One region of the Blautia sp. DFI.3.45 genome, then DNA from elsewhere that is predicted to be linked to it. Evidence: predicted binding sites of a transcription regulator. Region 1 holds the regulator's gene; each other region holds the start of a gene.
What was found. Region 1 encodes Rex, which represses fermentation and respiration genes when NADH is low (regulators of the CRP and FNR family bind a similar motif). Its sites were predicted from a motif close to ATTGTTAANTANTTAACAAT; they were not measured.
Positions count from the first base shown of each region.

Region 2: the regulator Rex is predicted to act here: its motif matches at 4,019-4,038, upstream of LJE09_RS01695 (CoB--CoM heterodisulfide reductase iron-sulfur subunit B family protein).
Region 3: the regulator Rex is predicted to act here: its motif matches at 4,503-4,522, upstream of LJE09_RS03475 (complex I 24 kDa subunit family protein).

Region 1 covers NZ_JAJDMI010000014.1:13,931-20,967, forward strand. The annotation lists gene LJE09_RS06990 (S8 family peptidase) at 198-1,043, shown strand; gene LJE09_RS06995 (NADP-dependent isocitrate dehydrogenase) at 1,159-2,367, shown strand; gene LJE09_RS07000 (ABC-F family ATP-binding cassette domain-containing protein) at 2,484-4,394, opposite strand; gene LJE09_RS07005 (redox-sensing transcriptional repressor Rex) at 4,655-5,302, shown strand; gene LJE09_RS07010 (bifunctional ADP-dependent NAD(P)H-hydrate dehydratase/NAD(P)H-hydrate epimerase) at 5,392-6,891, shown strand; gene alr (alanine racemase) at 6,969-7,037, shown strand, end outside.
Region 2 covers NZ_JAJDMI010000003.1:36,237-43,273, reverse strand. The annotation lists gene LJE09_RS01715 (4Fe-4S dicluster domain-containing protein) at 1-143, opposite strand, end outside; gene LJE09_RS01710 (hydrogenase iron-sulfur subunit) at 131-574, opposite strand; gene LJE09_RS01705 (CoB--CoM heterodisulfide reductase iron-sulfur subunit A family protein) at 565-2,553, opposite strand; gene LJE09_RS01700 (4Fe-4S dicluster domain-containing protein) at 2,560-2,949, opposite strand; gene LJE09_RS01695 (CoB--CoM heterodisulfide reductase iron-sulfur subunit B family protein) at 2,946-3,740, opposite strand; gene LJE09_RS01690 (L-lactate dehydrogenase) at 4,337-5,287, opposite strand; gene LJE09_RS01685 (threonine/serine ThrE exporter family protein) at 5,552-6,883, opposite strand; gene LJE09_RS01680 (DUF4866 domain-containing protein) at 6,952-7,037, opposite strand, start outside.
Region 3 covers NZ_JAJDMI010000006.1:21,958-28,994, reverse strand. The annotation lists gene fdhF (formate dehydrogenase subunit alpha) at 1-1,982, opposite strand, end outside; gene LJE09_RS03480 (NADH-quinone oxidoreductase subunit NuoF) at 1,996-3,873, opposite strand; gene LJE09_RS03475 (complex I 24 kDa subunit family protein) at 3,870-4,352, opposite strand; gene LJE09_RS19100 (DUF6783 domain-containing protein) at 4,560-4,658, opposite strand; gene LJE09_RS03470 (response regulator transcription factor) at 4,717-5,409, opposite strand; gene LJE09_RS03465 (helix-hairpin-helix domain-containing protein) at 5,420-6,301, opposite strand; gene LJE09_RS03460 (DMT family transporter) at 6,398-6,832, opposite strand; gene LJE09_RS03455 (hypothetical protein) at 6,962-7,037, opposite strand, start outside.

The DNA of each region.
Region 1 (7,037 bases):
AGAAGTATCTGCATATCATGGAAGCTTTATACATTTTATTTACAGAAAAACGGAGATATGACAGGAGAAACTGTCGGACACAAAAATATAATCTTCCGAATAATTTAAAGTAAGACGCAAATGTTCATTGTCTTTGTAGCGACCTGATGAACAGTTGCGGTAAGATTTCATTATCCAGATGATTCGGAGGATTTTTTATGAAGAATTCAGATGATTCCGGATATACAGGAAAGCACGTGGGTGTGTGTGTTCTGGATACCGGGATTTTTCCTCATATAGATTTTACAGGGAGAATACTTGCGTTTCAAGATTTCATCGGACATCGTATCAGACCTTATGATGATAATTCTCATGGAACCCATGTATGTGGGATCATTGGCGGTGACGGAAGGGCTTCGGAAGGACGGATCAGAGGAATTGCCCCCGGGTGTAGCCTGATAGTTCTGAAGGTGCTCGACAGAACGGGAAATGGCAGGAAAGAAGATGTTTTACAGGCTTTTCGCTGGATCCTGGAGAATAAGAGATATTATGGGATACGTGTAGTGAATATCTCGGTGGGAACAACCTGTAGGAGAGCAGAAGATCACAGAGTTCTGATCGCAGGTGTGGAACAACTTTGGGATGCAGGTCTGGTGGTAGTGGCTGCGGCAGGAAATCAGGGACCGAAGGCAGGAAGTGTGACAGCACCGGGAAGCAGCCGGAAGATTATCACAGTAGGCTCCAGCGATCTGCTTACAGGACGGACTGCCATATCAGGCAGGGGACCTACATTTGAGTGTGTTTGTAAACCGGATCTGGTTGCACCCGGGAATCATGTTCTTGCCTGTGCACCGGGAGCAGATAACGGATATGGAGTGAAGAGTGGTACTTCTATGTCTACACCTCTGGTTGCAGGGGCAGCAGCATTGATGCTTGAGAAGAATCCGGAGCTGACTAATGTTCAGATCAAGATGAAATTGAAAGAAAGTGCCAGGGATATGGGATTGCCAAAGAATCAGCAGGGATGGGGAGAACTGGATCTGGAACGCTTTATGGAACTGTGATCAGTAATCATTTTATTTGGCAAAATATTGCTTTAGTGTATAAAAGCATTGACGAACGGTCTGTTTTCGGCTATCATGATAGTTAACTGGATGAGAGCCAAAGAGGAGGATTAACATGAAAAAAATTCAGATGCAGACACCACTTGTGGAGATGGATGGAGATGAGATGACCAGAATTCTCTGGAAAATAATCAAAGATGAACTTCTTCTTCCGTATATTGATTTGAACACTGAGTATTATGACCTTGGTCTGGAATACAGAAATGAAACGGATGATCAGGTAACTGTTGATGCAGCAGAGGCTACAAAGAAGTACGGCGTAGCAGTGAAATGTGCAACTATCACTCCTAATAAGGCAAGAATGGAAGAGTATACCTTAAAGAAAATGTACAAGAGTCCTAACGGAACGATTCGTGCAATTCTCGACGGAACTGTTTTTCGTGCCCCAATCGTAGTGAAGGGTATTGAACCATGTGTTAAGAACTGGAAGAAACCGATCACCATCGCACGTCATGCCTATGGTGATGTGTATAAGAACACAGAGATGTATATTGACGGTCCCGGAGATGCTTATCTGGTATTTGAAGGTGCAGACGGACAGCAGAGAAAAGAGCTGATCCATCATTATGAGGGACCGGGTGTGCTTCAGGGTATGCACAATCTGGATGATTCTATCACAAGTTTTGCAAGATGCTGTTTTAATTATGCACTGGATACAAAACAGAACCTGTGGCTTGGCGGCAAGGATACGATCTCCAAGATTTATGACGGACGTTTTAAGGAAATCTTTGCAACTATTTATGAAGATGAGTTTAAGGAGAAATTCGAAGCAGCAGGCATTGAATATTTCTACAGCCTGATCGATGATATCGTAGCTCGTGTCATGAAGGCTGAAGGCGGATTTATCTGGGCCTGCAAGAACTATGATGGAGATGTTATGAGCGATATGGTTTCTTCAGCATTTGGTTCTCTGGCTATGATGACATCTGTACTGGTATCTCCACAGGGATATTACGAATATGAAGCTGCTCATGGAACTGTACAGAGACATTATTATCGCTATCTGAAAGGTGAGGAGACATCTACTAACTCTGTAGCAACTATTTTTGCATGGACTGGAGCTCTGAGAAAAAGAGGTGAGCTGGACGGCAATAAAGAATTGATGGAATTTGCTGATAAACTGGAGAAGGCGACTCTGGAGACGATTGAAAGCGGTAAGATGACAAAAGACCTTGCGCTGATCACTTCTCTTGAGGATGTGACAGTACTGAACAGCAAAGATTTCATCCTTGCCATCAGAGAGAGACTGGATGAAATTTTATAATTTCAGAAATTATCCGGTAATGTTTCTATAACATTATAAAGTTCTCCGGGCAGGATCACACTGCAGCGGAGAAACCTGTAAAAAGTTATAAACTGCGAAAATGGGAAGAACCTGCATTATGCAAGTTCTTCCCATTTTTCATATAATCCTTCTAATTCTTCGGTAATGGCGGCTTTCTCTTTGCTGAGTTTCGCACATTCTGCCACATTTGTGCAGATATCCGGGAGAATCATGGTTTCGTCGATCTCTTTATCTCTGGTTTCAAGTTCTTCAATGCGGGCTTCTACTTTTTTTAGTTCATTCTCTCGTTTTCGCTGGCGGGCCTGTTCTTCTTTCTGCTGTTGCCAGGAAAGCTTGTTATCAGAAGCCTGCTTTGCTTCTGTCACAGCCTGAGCGGCAGCCGGAGCATATTTTTCCGTCAGCTCTTCTTTTTTCTCCAGATAATAGTCGTAATCTCCGATATAATTTACAATTGCCTGATTGGTCAGATCCAGGATCCGGGTAGCTGTCTGGTTGATGAAGTAACGGTCGTGGGAAACATAGAATACTGTTCCAGTGTAACTGTTCAATGCCTCTTCAAGAATCTCTTTTGAAGCGATATCCAGATGGTTGGTGGGCTCATCGAGGATCAGAAAGTTTGCTTCGGACAGCATCAGCTTGGCGAGGGAAACACGACCTCTTTCTCCGCCGGACAGAGCGGAGATCAGTTTGAATACATCATCCCCTGTGAAAAGGAATGCTGCCAGCATATTTCGAATTTCTGTTTCCGTAAGTGTGGGATAAGCATCTGAGATTTCCTCAAAAATAGTTTTCTCCATATGAAGAACATGGTGTTCCTGGTCATAGTAGCCAATCTGTACCTTGGAACCAAGAGTAAATCTGCCGCTGTCTGCATCAATCAGCCCATTGATGATCTTTAACATGGTGGTTTTGCCTGTGCCGTTATTGCCAATCAGGGCTACACGTTCTCCACGTTTGATCTCAAAGGAGATGTCACTGAAAAGTGTCTGTCCGGGAAAAGATTTGGAAAGACTTTCCACAGTAAGGACATCATTTCCGCTGACAAATCTTGGTTCCAGGGAAATGCGCATCTGATTCTGAATCTCCTGTGGTTTATCAATGCGCTGGACTTTATCCAGCATTTTCTCGCGGCTTTCCGCACGTTTGATGGATTTCTCGCGGTTAAAGGATTTCAGCTTGGCAATGACTGCTTCCTGATGTTTGATATCCCGCTGCTGGTTCAGATAGGCTTTGTACTGGGCGTCACGCAGCTGGGCTTTTTTCAGGGCATAGGCAGAATAGTTGCCACTGTACATACGCATATTTCCTGCTTCGATTTCCACAACTTTTGTTACAACTTTGTCAAGAAAGTAACGGTCGTGGGATACGATAAATACAGCACCCGGGTAATTCAGAAGATAGGTTTCCAGCCAGGAAATACTCTCCATATCCAGATGGTTGGTAGGCTCATCCAGAAGAAGAATGTCAGGGCTGGCAAGAAGCAGTTTACCCAGAGCTACGCGGGTTTTCTGGCCGCCTGAAAGAGTTTCTATCTGGCGTTCGAAATCTTCTTCTGTGAAACCAAGACCTTTTAATACACCCATGATCTCACTTTTGTAAGCGTAACCATTTTCCAGTTCAAACTGGTGACTCAGTCTTGTGTAAGTATTCATCAGGCTGTCCAGAGCATCTCCGGTGGTGGTTTTCATTTCCTGTTCCAGAGAGCGCAGACGGTTCTCCATATCAATAATGTGCTGTTTGGTGGAAATCAGTTCTTCGTAAATGGTATGATGGCCATGAATGTCCTGATACTGGGCAAGGTAGCCGATATTTTTATCTTTGGCAAGTACCACGTTTCCTGAATCCGGGGAGAGCTCATGCATAATGATTCGCAGCAGAGTCGTCTTGCCTGCACCGTTATTGCCGATGAGAGCTGCCTTTTCGCGGTCTTCTATATGGAAACTGGCATCCTTGAGAATGATTTTTTCGCCAAAGGATTTACAGATATTCTGACATGATAAAATCATAGGAATTCCTCCGTTTGTAATTTGTCCGCGTACTATTATAATCGAAAATGCCTGTTTTTGAAAGCATTTTAAGAGATTTTGTCCAGAGAAAAGAAAGCACCGGATGGATGCATGGAAGAAAATATGATATTCCGGGGAATTTTTCAGAATGAAATTGATAAAAAAATACAGAAATATTTGGTCAAAAAGTACAAATTTAATTTGACAATAAAATAACATCTGGGTATAATTGACATAGATAAGCTAAGGAGGGAAAATTTGTGGAAGCTAAGGAAATTTCGAAAGCGGTAATCAAGCGTTTGCCGCGGTACTACCGCTACCTCGGTGAATTGATGGAGGAGAATGTAGAGCGTATATCTTCAAATGATCTTAGCAAGAAGATGCATGTGACGGCTTCCCAGATTCGTCAGGACTTAAATAATTTCGGTGGTTTTGGTCAGCAGGGTTACGGCTATAATGTACGCTATTTGTATACAGAAATCGGTAAGATCCTTGGGCTGGATACTGTACATCCGATGATTATTCTGGGTGCCGGTAATTTGGGACAGGCATTGGCCAATTATGTGGATTTTGAAAAGCGCGGATTTAAGCTGGTTGGTATTTTTGACGTCAATCCTGTACTTGAGGGGATTGCAGTTCGTGGAATTGAGATTCAGATGTTGAGCGATCTTCCTTTGTTTCTGAAGGAGAATGAGGTTGAGATCGCGATCTTGACTCTTCCTAAAATTAAAGCCAAAGAGATGGCAAAGATTTTGATTGATAATGGAATTAAGGCAATCTGGAATTTTGCACATATTGATCTGGATGCCCCGGAGGATGTAATGGTAGAGAACGTACATCTTTCAGAGAGTCTTATGACTTTGTCCTATAACCTGAGTGAGTACAGAAAGGAACATGAAGGGATGTAAGGGATAACTGTGAAACACAAGGCTGTGGTCATCTGATCACAGCTTTTCTCTTGTATGTAAATGTGTTATTGTAAACAGGAGGTGAACAGATGAGAGAGATTGTAACTGCTGTTGAGATGAAAGAACTGGATCATAATACGATTCAGAAAGCCGGGATATCGTCTCCAGTACTTATGGAGAGGGCGGCATTAAAGACGGTTGAGGAGATTGTACAGAGATTAAAGAATAAAGAAAAAGAGAAAATCCTTGTGGTCTGCGGAACCGGCAACAATGGCGGAGACGGATTGGCGATTGCCAGACTGCTTCAGTTGAGAGGAGTCAGAACCTGGTATTATATTGCGGGTAAGGAAGAGAAAATGACTGCTGAAACTGCCGGACAGCTTAAAACAGCAGAATATTATCAGGTGCCCCGGGTGCATAACCTGGATCCGGATGAATATACTACTATAGTAGATGCCATCTTTGGGGTTGGACTGAGCAGACCTGTAGAGGGAAAATATGCAGAGCTTATCAGTACAATGAACCGGGCATCTGCGTATAAAGTAGCTGTGGATATTCCATCCGGGATTGACTCAGATACCGGATTTGAGAAGGGGATTGCATTCCGGGCAGATCTTACGGTTACCTTTGCTTTTCGCAAAAGAGGGCTGTGTTTTTATCCCGGACGCATGTATGGCGGTGAGATCGTTGTTACGGATATCGGAATCTATTCCATACCCGGAAAGAAAATCTGTATGCATCATCTGGAACGTGAAGATTTAAAAATGCTTCCGGAGAGAGTTCCCTATGGAAATAAAGGAACCTTCGGTAAGGTTCTTCTTATAGCTGGCAGCGAAGGAATGTGCGGAGCTGCATATCTGAGTGCAGCAGCTGCTCTGAAAAGCTCTGCGGGAATGGTGAGAATTCAGACCGTGGAGGCCAACAGGATTCCGTTGCAGACACTGTTGCCGGAAGCCATGATCACCTGTGATTTTGATGAGAAAAAAAACCAGGCAATGCTTGACTGGTGTGATGTGCTTGTGATAGGACCGGGTCTTGGAACCGGAGCGCAGAGCAGGGAAAGAGCTCAGTGGTTCCTGGCGAAGGCAGCTGAGTGTAAAAAAACAGTAATTCTGGATGCAGATGGCCTGAATCTTCTGTCAGTCCATGACAACTGGAAGTGTTTTATCGGGGAACATGTGATCCTGACACCTCATATTGGTGAGATGAGTCGTCTGTGCGGAAAAGAAATCGGTAAGATCCAGGATTGTCTGGCACAGACTGCAGCTGATTATGCAAAGGAGTCTGGAGCGGTTTGCGTTCTGAAGGATGCCTGTACTGTGGTGGCAGATGCTTTTGGAGATATGTATTTGAACATTTCGGGTAATGCAGGAATGGCTACAGCGGGAAGTGGAGATGTGTTAAGTGGTGTGCTTGCCGGTATACAGTGTATGTACCTGGCAGCAGAAAAGAAATTTTCTCCTGTTATTCTGGCTGCACTTGGTGTATATGTGCATGGGCTGGCAGGTGATCTGGCTGCTGAAACAGTAGGGCAGCGAGGGATGACCGCAGGAGATATCATCTGTTTTCTGCCGGAAATACTAAGATAGAATATTCATTTTGAGGCAGTAAATCTGTGAAACAATTTGCAGATATTAACATGAAAAAATAACAGAGGAAAATTATTATGAAGAAAGATAGCAGAGTAAAAGCAGTCATTTCACTGGATGCAGTAGAACATAATTTCCGGGAAATG
Region 2 (7,037 bases), on a different contig from region 1:
TATACAAAATCTTTCAGAGATTCTTCTGTTTCAAAGTAAGCCGGTTCCGGATTGTAAGGCAGATCTCCGGCTTTCCATCCCAGAACTCTTGCAACTGTACCGTCAGCAAGCAGTTCTTTTGCACGATTTATCAGCTCCTGCATCTTAAATCCTCCAATCTTACGTTCTTACCGAGTGAATGGATCTTCTCTACAAACTCATTCATAGTCTGGGAGAATTTCACACCTTCAGCAGCGGAAACCCATTCTACTCGTGTTCTTCCGTTTTCCACACCGATGTAGTCGAGCATGGAGAAAAGAAGCGTCATACGTCTTCTTGCATAGTAGTTACCTGTGCTGTAATGACAGTCTCCAGGATGACATCCACACATGATCACACCGTCAGCACCTTTCTCAAAAGCACGGAGGATGAACATTGGATTGACACGGCAGGAACATGGAACACGGATGATCTTTACGTCAGCCGGGTAAGAAAGACGGCTGCTTCCTGCAAGGTCTGCACCTGCGTAACTACACCAGTTACAGCAGAATGCTACAATCTTAGGTCTGAATTCTTCGTTTGTTTCTATCGACATATTGCATCTACCTCCGCGATAATCTGTCTGTTGGAAAAGCCCTGCAGATCCATAGCACCAGACGGGCAGGCTACTGTACAAGCGCCGCATCCCTGGCAAAGTGCTGTATTTACAACGGCTACTCTTCTTGTTTCACGGATACCGTGGTCATTTACCTGTTTATCCTCATAGGAAATTGCTCCATATGGGCAGACATTTGCACATGTAGAACATCCGTTACATAACAGTTCATCGGATTTTGCTGTACATGGGTTGGTTGTCAGTTTATCTTTGGCAAGAAGGCCGATTGCCTTAACTGCTGCTGCGCCAGCCTGTGCAACTGTCTCCGGAATATCTTTCGGTCCCTGGCATACACCGGAAAGGAAGATACCTGCTGTAGGAGATTCTACAGGACGGAGTTTTGCATGGGCTTCTGTGAGGAAGTTGTTTGTATCAATACTTGCTGTAAGCATAGTAGCGATTTTACGAACATCCGGGTTCGGTTCAATGGCTGTTGCAAGAACGACCATATCTGCTTTCTTAAGGATTTGTTTGTTGTCGATCAGGTCAGATCCCTGTACAAGAAGGCTTCCGTCCGGCTGTGGAATAACTTTTCCTACCTGGCCTTTGATGTAGTTTACGCCGTACTGTTCTACGGCTCTTCTGTAGAACTCATCGAAGTTTTTACCTGGAGTACGGACATCAATATAGAATACGGTTACATTTGTATCCGGATATTTATCACGGATCAGCATTGCATGTTTTGCTGTGTACATACAGCAGATCTTGGAGCAATATGGTTTTCCTCTGTCGTCGGAGCAACGGCTTCCAACACACTGGATGAATACCAGTTCCTTCGGAGCTTTTCCATCGGAAAGACGCTCTAAGTGTCCTTTTGTAGGACCTGCTGCGTTCATGATACGTTCCAGTTCCAGGGATGTGATAACATCTTTACTCTGGCTGTACGCATATTCATCATATTTGTCAAGTTTGATGGTATCAAAACCTGTAGCAACTACGATTGCACCGTATTTCTGTGTTACGATCTCATCCTGCTGATCGTAATCAATGGCTCCTGCCTGACATACTTTGGAGCAGACACCACATTTTCCTGTTTTAAATTTCAGACAGTTCTCACGGTCGATAACCGGAACATTCGGGATTGCCTGTGCAAATGGAGTGTAAATAGCAGTTCTGTTATTTAATCCTCTGTTAAATTCGTTCGGAATCTTCTTGGACGGACATTTTTCCTGGCAGACACCGCAGCCTGTACATTTGTCCATATTTACACTTCTTGCTTTCTTTCTGATATCAACGGTGAAATCACCTACGAAACCGCTGACATGTTCTACTTCACTGTATGTATAAATATTGATCTTCTCATGTGCTGCTGCCTCTACCATCTTCGGTGTGAGGATACATGCAGAACAGTCAAGTGTCGGGAATGTTTTATCAAGCTGTGACATTCTTCCACCGATACTTGGAGTCTTCTCTACGATATCTACTTCATATCCTGCATCTGCGATATCCAGGGCTGTCTGGATTCCGGCAATACCGCCGCCGATGATCAGGGCTCTCTTTGTAACACGGCTCTCTCCTGGCTGAAGAGGTGTGTTTAAGTTTACTTTTGCGATTGCTGCCCTGGCAAGGATCACGGCCTTCTTTGTAGCCTCTTCCATATCCTTGTGGATCCAGGAACAATGCTCACGGATATTTGCAATCTCCACCATGTATGGATTCAGGCCAGCTCTTTCAGCTGCTTTTCTGAATGTTGCCTCATGCATACGTGGAGAGCATGAACAGACAACAACGCCTGTCAGGTTTTTCTCTTTAATGGCTTCCTGAATTTTAGCCTGGCCTGCTTCTGAGCACATGTACTGGTAGTCTTCTGCATGAACGACACCCGGCTCTTTGGCAGCTAATTCAACAACTTTTTTTACATCTACCGTAGCGGCGATATTACTTCCGCAATGACAGACAAATACACCAATTCTCTGCACGCTGGCTTACCTCCTGTATCTTCTGAATGCACTTACCAGAAGCTGCTGTGGCAGTTCCGGATCAAGAAGCTGTGGTATCTCATCTGCTTTCAGATAATCGCCGCCTTTTTCACGGACAACTAACTGTCTTGCTGCATCGATGATCTTTCCCGGTTTTACATCTCTTGGACAACGCTCTACACAGGCGAAGCAGGAAAGGCATTTCCAGAGAGACTTTGAATTGACAAGTGCTTCGATATCTTCATTTACAACATAGGATACAAACTGATGTGGCTTGATATCCATTTCATTGAAAGATGGGCAGGTAGCAGAACATTTTCCACATTTCATACATTTCAGCGGATTGGTTCCGGAGATCTCTTTGATCTTTTCTGCTGCTGAATGCTGGTTTCTCATTTTGCCACCTCCTCTTTTACTCCGAGGGCTTCTGCAAGGAGCTCTGTGAAATAATATACAGGCAGTTCGCTGGAAGCGTTTTTATTTAAATTATATTTACACAATGGACAGGCTGTGATCAACATATCTGCGCCAAAGCCTTTCGCACTGTCTTCGATTTTCTGACACATGTTCTGAGACATATCTTTTTCTTTCAGAGAAATGTAACCGCCGCAGCATTCATTTCTGTATGGATAGATTACCGGTTCTGCCCCAAGTGCACGGATGAAATCTTCCATGATTGTCGGATTCTCTGGATCATCAAAAGCCATGATCTTGCCCGGACGTAATAAGAGACATCCGTAATATGCTCCGATCTTCTTTCCTGTAAGCGGGTTTACTACTTTCTCTTTCAGCTTGTCAAAGCCAACTCTGTCGCGAAGCACTTCCAGATAATGGAGTACTGTTGTCTCGCCAGCATAAGGCTCGTCAAGCTGCATGTAATTATTTGCTCTGGTGCGGATATCTTCCACATTCTTCATGTCGTCATTGACACGTTTGATCACGTGATGACAGGCAGAACAGATTGTCACCAGATCCTGGCCTTTTTCTTTGGCCTGATTAAGAGCACGTACGGAAGAAAGTTTCGTAGCAATCTCGTCAGTTCCCAGAGGATAAACGCCTCCGCAGCACTGCCAGTCTTCGATCTCTTCCAGTTCAAACCCAAGTGCTCTGGCGCTGGCTCTGGCATATTCGTCCAGATCTTTCGCCTTGTTTCTCAGGGTACAACCCGGATAATAACTGTACTTCATACTTAACATTATCCTTTCTTAGTTGTTCAGATAAATTCATGTTGCTCAAATAATGATATCAGGGTCCAAAAGCAATTTGCCCCGATATATAGCGCCCGTAAATAACAGTCGCTAGTCCTTGTCTTTTTTTTAACAATATATAGACAAAAATATAAATCAAGTCTAATACAATTACTTTTTATATCTTTGTTGAGACATAGAAAATAAAAGAGTTCGCACACCCTTCCTCCGCAATTAAAGGAGTGTATCAGCTCGATTTCCGAAAAATATTATATCATATTGACAACATTTTAACAAGAGGTTTTTGATAATTTTTTTATCACGCATCATTGCTCAATTCTTCTGATCTAAATTAATCTTTTTCAGGCAGATAAAATCTTCCGCTTTTCTATTTACTCACAATCATAGTATCTTTCAAAAAATTAATAAAAATATTATTTATATATTTTTTTGCTTTTGATATATGTAAGCCAAAATTCGTCTGTTTCCGCTTACAGTACAGAATTTTGGCTAATAATTAAAAAGGAGTAAACAGTAATATGGATTCAGAAGAACAGGCTGTACCTGTACTTCTGAATGTTTTGTCTGATATATTATTAATTAAGGTCAATCTGAGCAATAATTTCTTTCAGTGCATCTGCACTCTTCTTAAGCTGTTCGATCTCAGCTTTTGTCATTCTCATTGGAACTTTGCCCTGTACACCATTTGGCCCTACCAGAGTTAATGTACTCAGGCATACATCATCGATTCCGTACTCTCCATGCATCATAGTAGATACTGTAGAGATAGACTCTGAAGAAGATACAAGAAGGCTGCAAAGTTTGCATACAGAAGAGGATACTGCATAGAAAGTTGCACCTTTCTTGGAAATGATCTCACCGCCAGATTTCTGTACATACTGAAGCATTGCTTCTTTATCAATCGGTTCAATATCCTTACCGAGTTTCTTCTCAAGGTCGTAATATTCATCCACACTTACACCTGAAATATAGGCACCAGACCACGGAATAAAGGATGTATCTCCATGCTCACCGAATACATAGGCATGGATATTACTCTGTGCAATCTGGAAATGTTCGGATAATCCGCAGCGCAGACGTGCAGAGTCAAGAATTGTACCGGAACCAAGGATCTGGTTTTCTGGAAGTCCGGAAATCTTTGTAAATACATAAGTCATGATATCAACCGGATTGCTTACGATCAGATAAAGGGCATTTGGAGCTGCCTTTACGATCTCCGGTGTGATAGATTTGAGGATATTTACATTTGTCTGTGTAAGTTCAAGTCTTGTCTGTCCTGGTTTACGGGCAATACCGGATGTGATGATAACGATGTCAGAATCCCTAGCATCTTCGTAGTCTCCGGCAATGATAGAGATAGGATCTCTGAAGCAGGTTCCCTGGATAATATCCAGAACTTCACCTTCTGCTTTCTTTTTGTTGATATCGATCAGAACAATTTCAGATGCGATATCCTGGCTTGATAAAGTGTACGCGATGGTAGATCCGACGCTGCCGGCTCCAATGATAGTAATTTTACTGCTCATAATCTTAATACTCCTTTTCTCCTAACAAAATTGACGCCTTAATGATAACACATTGTCAAAAAATTGACAAGAGCTTTTGTACAGAAACCTGAACAATTTTTTCGTTTAAATATTTGTTTGGAAGCATAAAATTGTTTGTTAGTTTGATATAATTTTCACATTTTCCTATTGGAGTAGATACTTGCACGAGCAAATCCCCAACCACTGCTTATTGCTTTTTGCAATTTAAGCAGTGGTTGGGGATTTCCCTGATTTTTGATTCGGTTAAGTACAGTATCTGAAAGCTTTATCTGTCAGAATACGTGCAAAGATTAGCCCTAATGGCAACGCTGCAATGATAAGAATCGCAGACGCAAACCAGGATGCAGCTACTGATAATGACATAATACCAAGATTATAAAATCCTCTGTATAAATATAATCCCGGAACCATGATAACGATTGAGGGAACTGTTACAGATATCCTTGGATATCCGACTTTATTCTTCAGCAGGGACGCCAGAAGTCCCGCAGTAAGTGCACCAATAAATGCGGCTGCAGCAGGAGGAATATTTGCAAGGTCTACCAGTTCCAGTCTCAGAGTATTGGCAGCTGCTCCTATCCCGGCTGCTGCGACTGCCAGACGAACCGGGCTGTTAAACATGATAGAGAATCCAAACACTCCGCAGAAACTTGCAAGAAGCCTGAATAAGATCCACTGCTCTGTTGACAGTGAAAGTTTTATAAAATCTACAGGTTTCAAATGCAGGATCAGTGCCATGATCCATGCTGACATAGTAGCTACCAGAATAACGATCAAAGCATAAGTCAGACGTTCTATTCCTGAACGCATATCCAGTTTTGCAAGGTCAATACCACTGGTAATAAACGGAAATCCCGGTATGATAAAGAGCATTGCACAGATATATCCCGCTTCGTGCTGAACAGAAATACCAAATAATATTTCTCCAAGTTTGAGCAGACCTGCATATGCAAAACATGCCAGAGATACAGAAGACACAATACATAAGAACAATGTAAAATGGTGTTTGGTCAGTTTGCAGCGGAGATAATTTCCAATTCCTGCCCCGACAAATGCACAGAACATCTCGATCGGACCGCCCCCAAGAAGGAATGTAAATCCGCAGCATGCGATCGCTGCAGCAAGTCCCAGTGCAGGCGGGGAATATAGACCATGTGTTTTTTCAATATTGTCAAGAAATGTATGCAGCTGTTCTCCTGACATATGTTTTCCTTCTTTTTCAAAGTTTCGGATAAAGTGTTCCAGACGATTTAACTTCAAAGTATTTACGCCTGTATTAGTCAGGCACAACGACTGGGTAAAACCATTTTCTCCGTCATAACATGTATATTCAATGGACATCAGACCAATATCCGCCGTACACGTAATGCCAAGTGCTTCTGCCAGTGTATTCATGGAACTTCTCACTCTCCATGCTCCGGTACCGCATGAGAGAAACATAATCCCCACACGTCCGATAACGGATGCTTTCTCTGCGATGCTGGAATCTACAACTGGTACATTTTCCCCATTTTCATCTGTATACTCATGCCAGGCAACATCCATATGGTTCTTTTTAATCACTTCCTGCGGCATTTTTCTCACTTCCTCATTCTATATTGTCAATCGGATAAAATCATCCGCTTTGCTACTTGCTTGATTTGTTAAAGCTGCAGACTGTCATTTCCTGCTTTCTCCATCATTTTCTCTCTGCATGCCAGTACGATTCCGTCAATCTCGTCTAAATGCT
Region 3 (7,037 bases), on a different contig from region 1:
ACACCAGGAAGGATAACATCTGCATACTGAGCTGTCTCTGTCATGAAAAGTTCCTGAAGTACAAAGAAATCAAGACTCTTTAATGCTTTGATAATGTGTGTGGTATCCGGATCAGTAACTACCGGGTCCTCACCATAGATATACAGACCTTTGATCTCGCCTGTGATTGCTTTCGGGAATACATCAGTTGCATGAGTTCCTATATTCGGATCAAGTTTTACACCCCATGCTTTCTCAAATTTCTCACGAACTGCAGGATCAGTAACCTTCTGATATCCTGGATATACATTCGGCTGAGCGCCCATATCGCAGGCACCCTGTACGTTATTCTGTCCACGAAGCGGGTTAACACCACAGCCTTCACGTCCAAGCTTACCAACCATCATTGCCATATTGGACATGGACATAACGCCCTCTGTACCTGTGGAATGTTCGGTTACACCAAGACAGTAGATGATTGGAGCGCGGTCAGCTTTTGCATACATGATCGCTGCTTTTCTCAGATCGTCTGCGTCAATGTGGCAGATTTCAGCTACCTTCTCAGGTGTGTAATCTTTTACGATTTCCTTTAATTCTTCAAAACCTTCGGTACGCTCTGCAATGAACTTGTCATCCTGAAGACCTTCAGAAAGGATCACATTCATGATGCCGTTTGCAAAAGCAACATTTGTACCAGGTTTCAGTTTCAGATGGATATCTGCTTTCTTAGCCAGACCGATATCACGAGGATCAACTACGATCAGCTTGCAGCCTCTCTTGATGGCCTGACGGATCTGCATGCCGACTACAGGATGTGCTTCCTCAGGGTTGGAACCAACCAGCATGATCAGATCTGCATTCTTTGTGATATCCTCAATTGGGTTTGTCATGGCACCTGAGCCAAGAGTCATCGCAAGACCTGCTACAGATGCGGAATGACATACACGTGCACAGTTATCTGTATTGTTGGTGCCGAAGCAGCAGCGAACCATCTTCTGTACCATGTAAATATCTTCATTGGGTGATCTGGAACATGCAAAGCCTGCAAGAGAATCAGAGCCGTACTGTTTCTTGATCTCCATAAATTTGGAAGCAACAAGATCCAGCGCCTCATCCCATGTTGCACGTTCGAATTCACCTGTCTCTTTATTCTTGATCAGCGGATATTTAATACGCTCCGGTGACTGTACGAAATCGAAACATCCGCTGCGTCCCTTAACACAGAGCAGCCCTTTGTTGGACGGTCCGTTTACAGCTTCTGTATCTACGATCTTTCCGTCTTTTACAAGGAGATAATACTGGCAGCCTGTTGCACAGTGAGGACAGGTAGTCAGAACCTTCTTGTCAATCTGGTACGGACGATATTTCTTTCTGCGCTTCATGGTCAGTGCACCTGTCGGACAGGCCTGTACACAGTTACCGCAGGATTCACAGATACCTTCGTTCCATTTATGTTTGTAATGTGCACCGATCACTGACTGGAAACCACGATCCATAGTGTCGATGGCACCTCTTCCCACAATCTCCTTACATGTATTCACGCAGCGATGACAGAGAATACACAGGCTTGGATCATAGGTAAAGAATTTATTGGTATCATCTATCGGCATATCCTTCATTTCACCGGGATAGCTTGTCTCAGTCACACCATATTCAAAACAGTAGTCCTGTAATTTACAGTCACCGTTTGCCTCACAGGAGAAGCAATGTACACGATGATCAGAAAGAAGGAGGTCAAGGGTATCTTTACGATATGCAACTACCTTCTCTGACATTGTCTGTACTTCATCACCCTCTGAGCAGCGAAGTGTACATGCCGTATCAAATTTGGTTCTTCCATTGTTTGTTACTTCTACCACGCACAAACGACAGGAACCATCCGGCAATACATCTTCCAGATAGCAGAGTGTAGGAATCTCCACTCCGATCTGTCTGGCAGCCTGCAGAATGGTCGTACCTTTTTCCACTTCTACAGGAATTCCATCTATTGTCAAATGAATCATCTTTTCACCCTCCTTAATTCACAGAAATTGCGCCGAATACACAATTTTCCAGACATGTTCCGCACTTAATACACTTGGAGGTATCAATGCTGTGAGGCTCTTTCTTATTGCCTGTGATCGCACCAACCGGACAGTTTCTCGCACACTTGGTACATCCTTTACATTTCTCAGGATCGATCACATAAGAACGCATTGCCTTACATACATGAGCCGCGCACTTTTTATCAACAATATGCTCTACATATTCATCTCTGAAGTTTCTTAATGTGGAAAGTACAGGAAGCGGTGCACTCTTTCCAAGTCCGCAGAGTGAACGGTCCTTGATAAAGTTTCCAAGATGCTCCAGTTTATCCAGATCCTCTACTTCACCCTTTCCGTCTACGATCCTCTCAAGGATCTCAAGCATACGCTTGGTGCCGATACGGCAGGGACCACATTTACCGCAGGATTCTCTCTGGGTGAAGCCCATAAAGAAACGTGCAACCTCTACCATACAGGTATGTTCATCCATAACTACCAGACCACCGGAACCAACGATCGCACCATATTTCTTAACAGAGTCGAAATCAAGAGGTACATCCAAATGTTCTTCTGTCAGACATCCACCGGATGGTCCGCCAATCTGAACAGCCTTGAATGCAGCGCCGGATTTCAGACCTCCACCGATATCGAAAATAATCTCTCTTAAAGTTGTTCCCATCGGAACTTCGATCAGACCTGTATTTTCGATAGAACCGGTCAATGAGAAAGTCTTTGTTCCAGGTGAACCCTCTGTACCGATACTTCTGTACCAGTCAGCTCCTTTGAGAATGATCTCCGGAATATTTGCATAAGTTTCTACGTTATTCAGAACAGTAGGCTTTGCCCACAATCCCTGTTCAACTGTACGGGGCGGTTTTACACGAGGCATGCCTCTGCTTCCTTCGATAGATGCAGTCAGGGCAGAACCTTCACCACATACAAAAGCTCCTGCACCACGGTTGATATGCATATGGAAAGAGAATCCTGTTCCAAGAATATTGTCTCCCAGAAGTCCGTTCTCCTCCAGAACTGCAATTGCATGTTTCAGACGTGCTACAGACTGCGGATATTCTGCACGTACATAAATATATCCATGCTGTGCTCTTACTGCGTAAGCTGCAAGCATCATACCTTCGATCAGACGATACGGATCACCTTCCATTACGGAGCCATCCATAAATGCTCCCGGGTCACCCTCATCACCGTTACAAACCACATAATGAACAGGATCAGCCTGGCGTGCTACCTGAATCCATTTCTTACCTGCCGGGAAACCGCCGCCACCACGTCCGCGGATACCGGATTTATCAACCTGATCAATAACCAGATCCGGATTCATCTCAAACATTGCTTTCTCCAGAGCCTGGAAACCGCCGCTTGCTATGTACTCATTCAGAGATTCTGCATCAAACTTACCACAGTTCTTCAAAACAATACGGGTCTGTTTCGCGATAAACGGAATATCTTCCGGTCCGCGGCTTACTTTACCGCCTTTCTGATAAAGCAGTCTCTCGATAGTCTCATTACCCTGAACACTCTTCTCAAAAATCTCCTGGCAGTCTTCGATCTGAACCTTCGTATACTGGATCACATCGTCGCCTTTCTGGATACGAACAAGTGGTCCAAGTTCACAGACACCCTGACATCCTGTTTTCTTTATACCTACATGTGCATCTTTGTCATGAGGTCCAAACTCAATGGTAACTCCCGGAGCATCTTTGGCAATCTCCATGAATTTCTCATAAATTTTCTGAGAACCGGTTGCCACACATCCGGTACCTGAACAGACAAGAATACGACAGTCATAAGAATTAAGTTCTTTCACAGCTTCTTCTCTGATCTGCTCCAATACTTCCTTATTCTGGATCATCCCTGTTCGCCCCCTCTCAGTTTATCAATCAGCTCATCTGCCTTCTCCGGAGTCATTCTCGGATATACCTCTTCATTGACCATCATAGTCGGTGCAAGTCCGCAGGCACCAAGACAGGAAACTGTTTCCACAGTAAACATCATATCGTCTGTCGTCTTCTTTGTCTTTGACAGCCCCAGTTTCTTATAAAGTTCCTCCAGAACCGGTATTGATTTTCTTACATGACAGGCTGTTCCGTCACAGACCTTGATCACATATTTACCTTTCGCATCAAATGAGAAATTCTCATAAAATGTGGCAACACTGAACGCTTTCGCTTCTGTCACACCGATCTGCTCCGCAACATATGTAAGCAATTCTTCCGGGAGATATCTGTACACCCCCTGAATATCCTGCATGATCGGAATCAGTGATGCCGGCTTTTTACCATAGAAAGCAATGATCTCATCCGCTTTCTGATAAAATGACTGATCTAGCATTTCGCACCCTCCTTATACCTGTTTTTTCTCTTTTTATTGCACTCTTTACATATTGTAACGTTAATTATATGCCTTTTTCGTCATTTTCACAAGCGCATTTATAGAAATTTTCTAATTTTTTATCATTTTCCTCTATAGATGTTTATTTTGTTTGTCTAATTTTTATCAGTTTTGTTCAATACTAAACCATCTCAGATGTAAACCAAACTAAACTAAATCAAACTGAACTGCCATTCTTTCTCTAGAGCGTGTCTGAAAAAGGCTTTCTGCAAGATGTGCGTCACAATCAGTCCTAACAAAAAACAGACCACATTTTATGATCTTTGTTTCATAAAATGTGGTCTGACTGTTTCATGCGTTCTTTTTATTGAGCCTGGAAATAATATCCAACGCCCCATTTGGTGTGTACATACTTCGGTTCACTTGGATTGGTTTCAATCTTCTCACGGAGACGGCGGATATGTACGTCTACAGTACGGACATCACCCGGATACTCATATCCCCATACAATATTCAGCAAGTTCTCACGGCTGTAAACCTTATTCGGATTAAATACCAGAAGCTCCAGTACATCAAATTCCTTTGCTGTCAGATTAATCTCTTTACCTGCAATAAATACACGTCTGCCTTCACAGTCCATACGAAGATCGCCCACCTGAATGCTCTTTGCCTTTTCTTTCTCCTCGTGGTCGCTTCCCGCACGGCGCATGATCGCTTTGATACGTGCCTTAACTTCCAGGATATTGAACGGTTTGGTGATATAATCATCCGCACCATATTCAAGACCAAGGATCTTATCCATATCCTCGCCCTTAGCTGTCAGCATCACGATCGGCACATTGGAAAATTCACGGATCTGCTGGCATACTTCCAGCCCGTCCATCTTCGGCAGCATCAGATCCAGAAGGATAATATCATATTTTTTATCTTTTGCTTTCTCTACTGCCTCTTCTCCATCATAAGCGCAGTCTACCTCCATACCATCCTGTTCCAGACTAAAACGGATTCCTTTTACGATCAGTTTCTCATCATCTACTACCAAAACTTTCCTGCTCATTCGGTTCTCCTTATCCTACTACTATCTCATCTTTTATCTTTGCAAAAGTACCTTCTTTGATACCCTGTACATTCATAATATCCTCTATCGCAGCAAATGGCCCGTTCTCTTCTCTGTAGGCAATGATCGCCTGCGCACGTGTTGCACCGATCCCCGTCAGCGTAGTAAGCTGAGCTTCATCTGCTGTATTTATGTTGATCCTGTTATCCTGCTGAACCTGAGCGGTCATCCCCGTGTTCTGTCCTGTCCCGGCACTTCCATTCATCTGTCCATCTGATGCCCCGGACATCTCTGCCGGATCCAGTCCCTGCCGCTCCATCTCTTCCTGTGTGAGAATATAAAGCTGCTGTCCGTCTGTCAGAACTCCTGCACGGTTTACACAGGTTAGAGCTGCCTCGGGAAGATATCCTCCCGCTGCCTCAATCGCCTGAAACACCCGGCTCCCGGCTGCCAGCTGAAAAACTCCCGGATTCGCAACTGCTCCGCAGACATCAACATAGATCATCGCCTGCTGCATTTCCTTATCAGAAACTGCTTCTGACCCATTATCTATATCAGCATCTGAAATATGTTTCCCGGAATCACTTCCTGTCCCATTACCTGCATCTGAACCATCTGATTCTGCCTGTTTTTTCCAGGACTCTGCAGAACTGCCATCATCATTCTGTCGATCTTCTGTATCAGCTTTCTTCTCATCTGTATCTTTCTTCGACTTCTGTCCTGATGTTTTCTCTTCTGATGACTCCGCATCCACCTCTGCCTTTGCTTCCTGCAATCCATCTATCAGAAACTGTGCCTCTCTGCTCTTACATCCTGTCAGTCCTGTAAGAAACAAAGTTCCACATAATATCAGTGTCACAGTATAACAACATCTGTTTTTTATTTTTATCATAAGGGTCCTCCTCTTATTTCTCAGAGTAAGAGTCCCCCTGTCCATAATGCCACCCTTATTGTAACGAAATCTTAATGATTTTACAATAGTAAACTCTTATTTTTGCCACTTAAATATAACAATTCCGGAAATCGCGATCAGCAATCCAAGGATTTTGCGCCATTCAAAGGGTTCTTTATCTACCCCAAACAATCCAAATAATTCAATTACATAAGCAACTGCCAGCTGCGAAATAACGATCAGCATTGCTGCCCTGGCAGGTCCAAGGGCTCCCATACTCTGGATTACTGTAATGGTAATAAACGCTCCGATCACTCCGCCAAGAAGTGTATATTTATTGTTCACCTGCCAGAGTGCAGCCACACTTTCCCGTCCTGTAAAAAGCCAGGCAAGAACGCAGACTGCAAAAGCCGACAGCTGTACCCATCCGGTTGATACCCAGAGGCTGGTCTGCTTTGTCACCTCCGTATTAAAAACACCCTGAATGCTCATCAGTGCCCCTGAAATCAATGCCACTATAAATCCCCACATAAATCTGCCCTCCTGGATAATATGATCATTCTGCTTACTCCGGTAATCATTTCTGTACCGAAAAGAGGTACTGCCGTTTAGCAGCACCTCTTGTTTTCTTTAGTATCAGTTTATTCAGTTACGAAAAAATCATACAGCAAATTTCTTCATTGTGGAATATGGACTGTAAACTCTGGACTTGTTCTTGGAGGTTCTATTCCAGGAT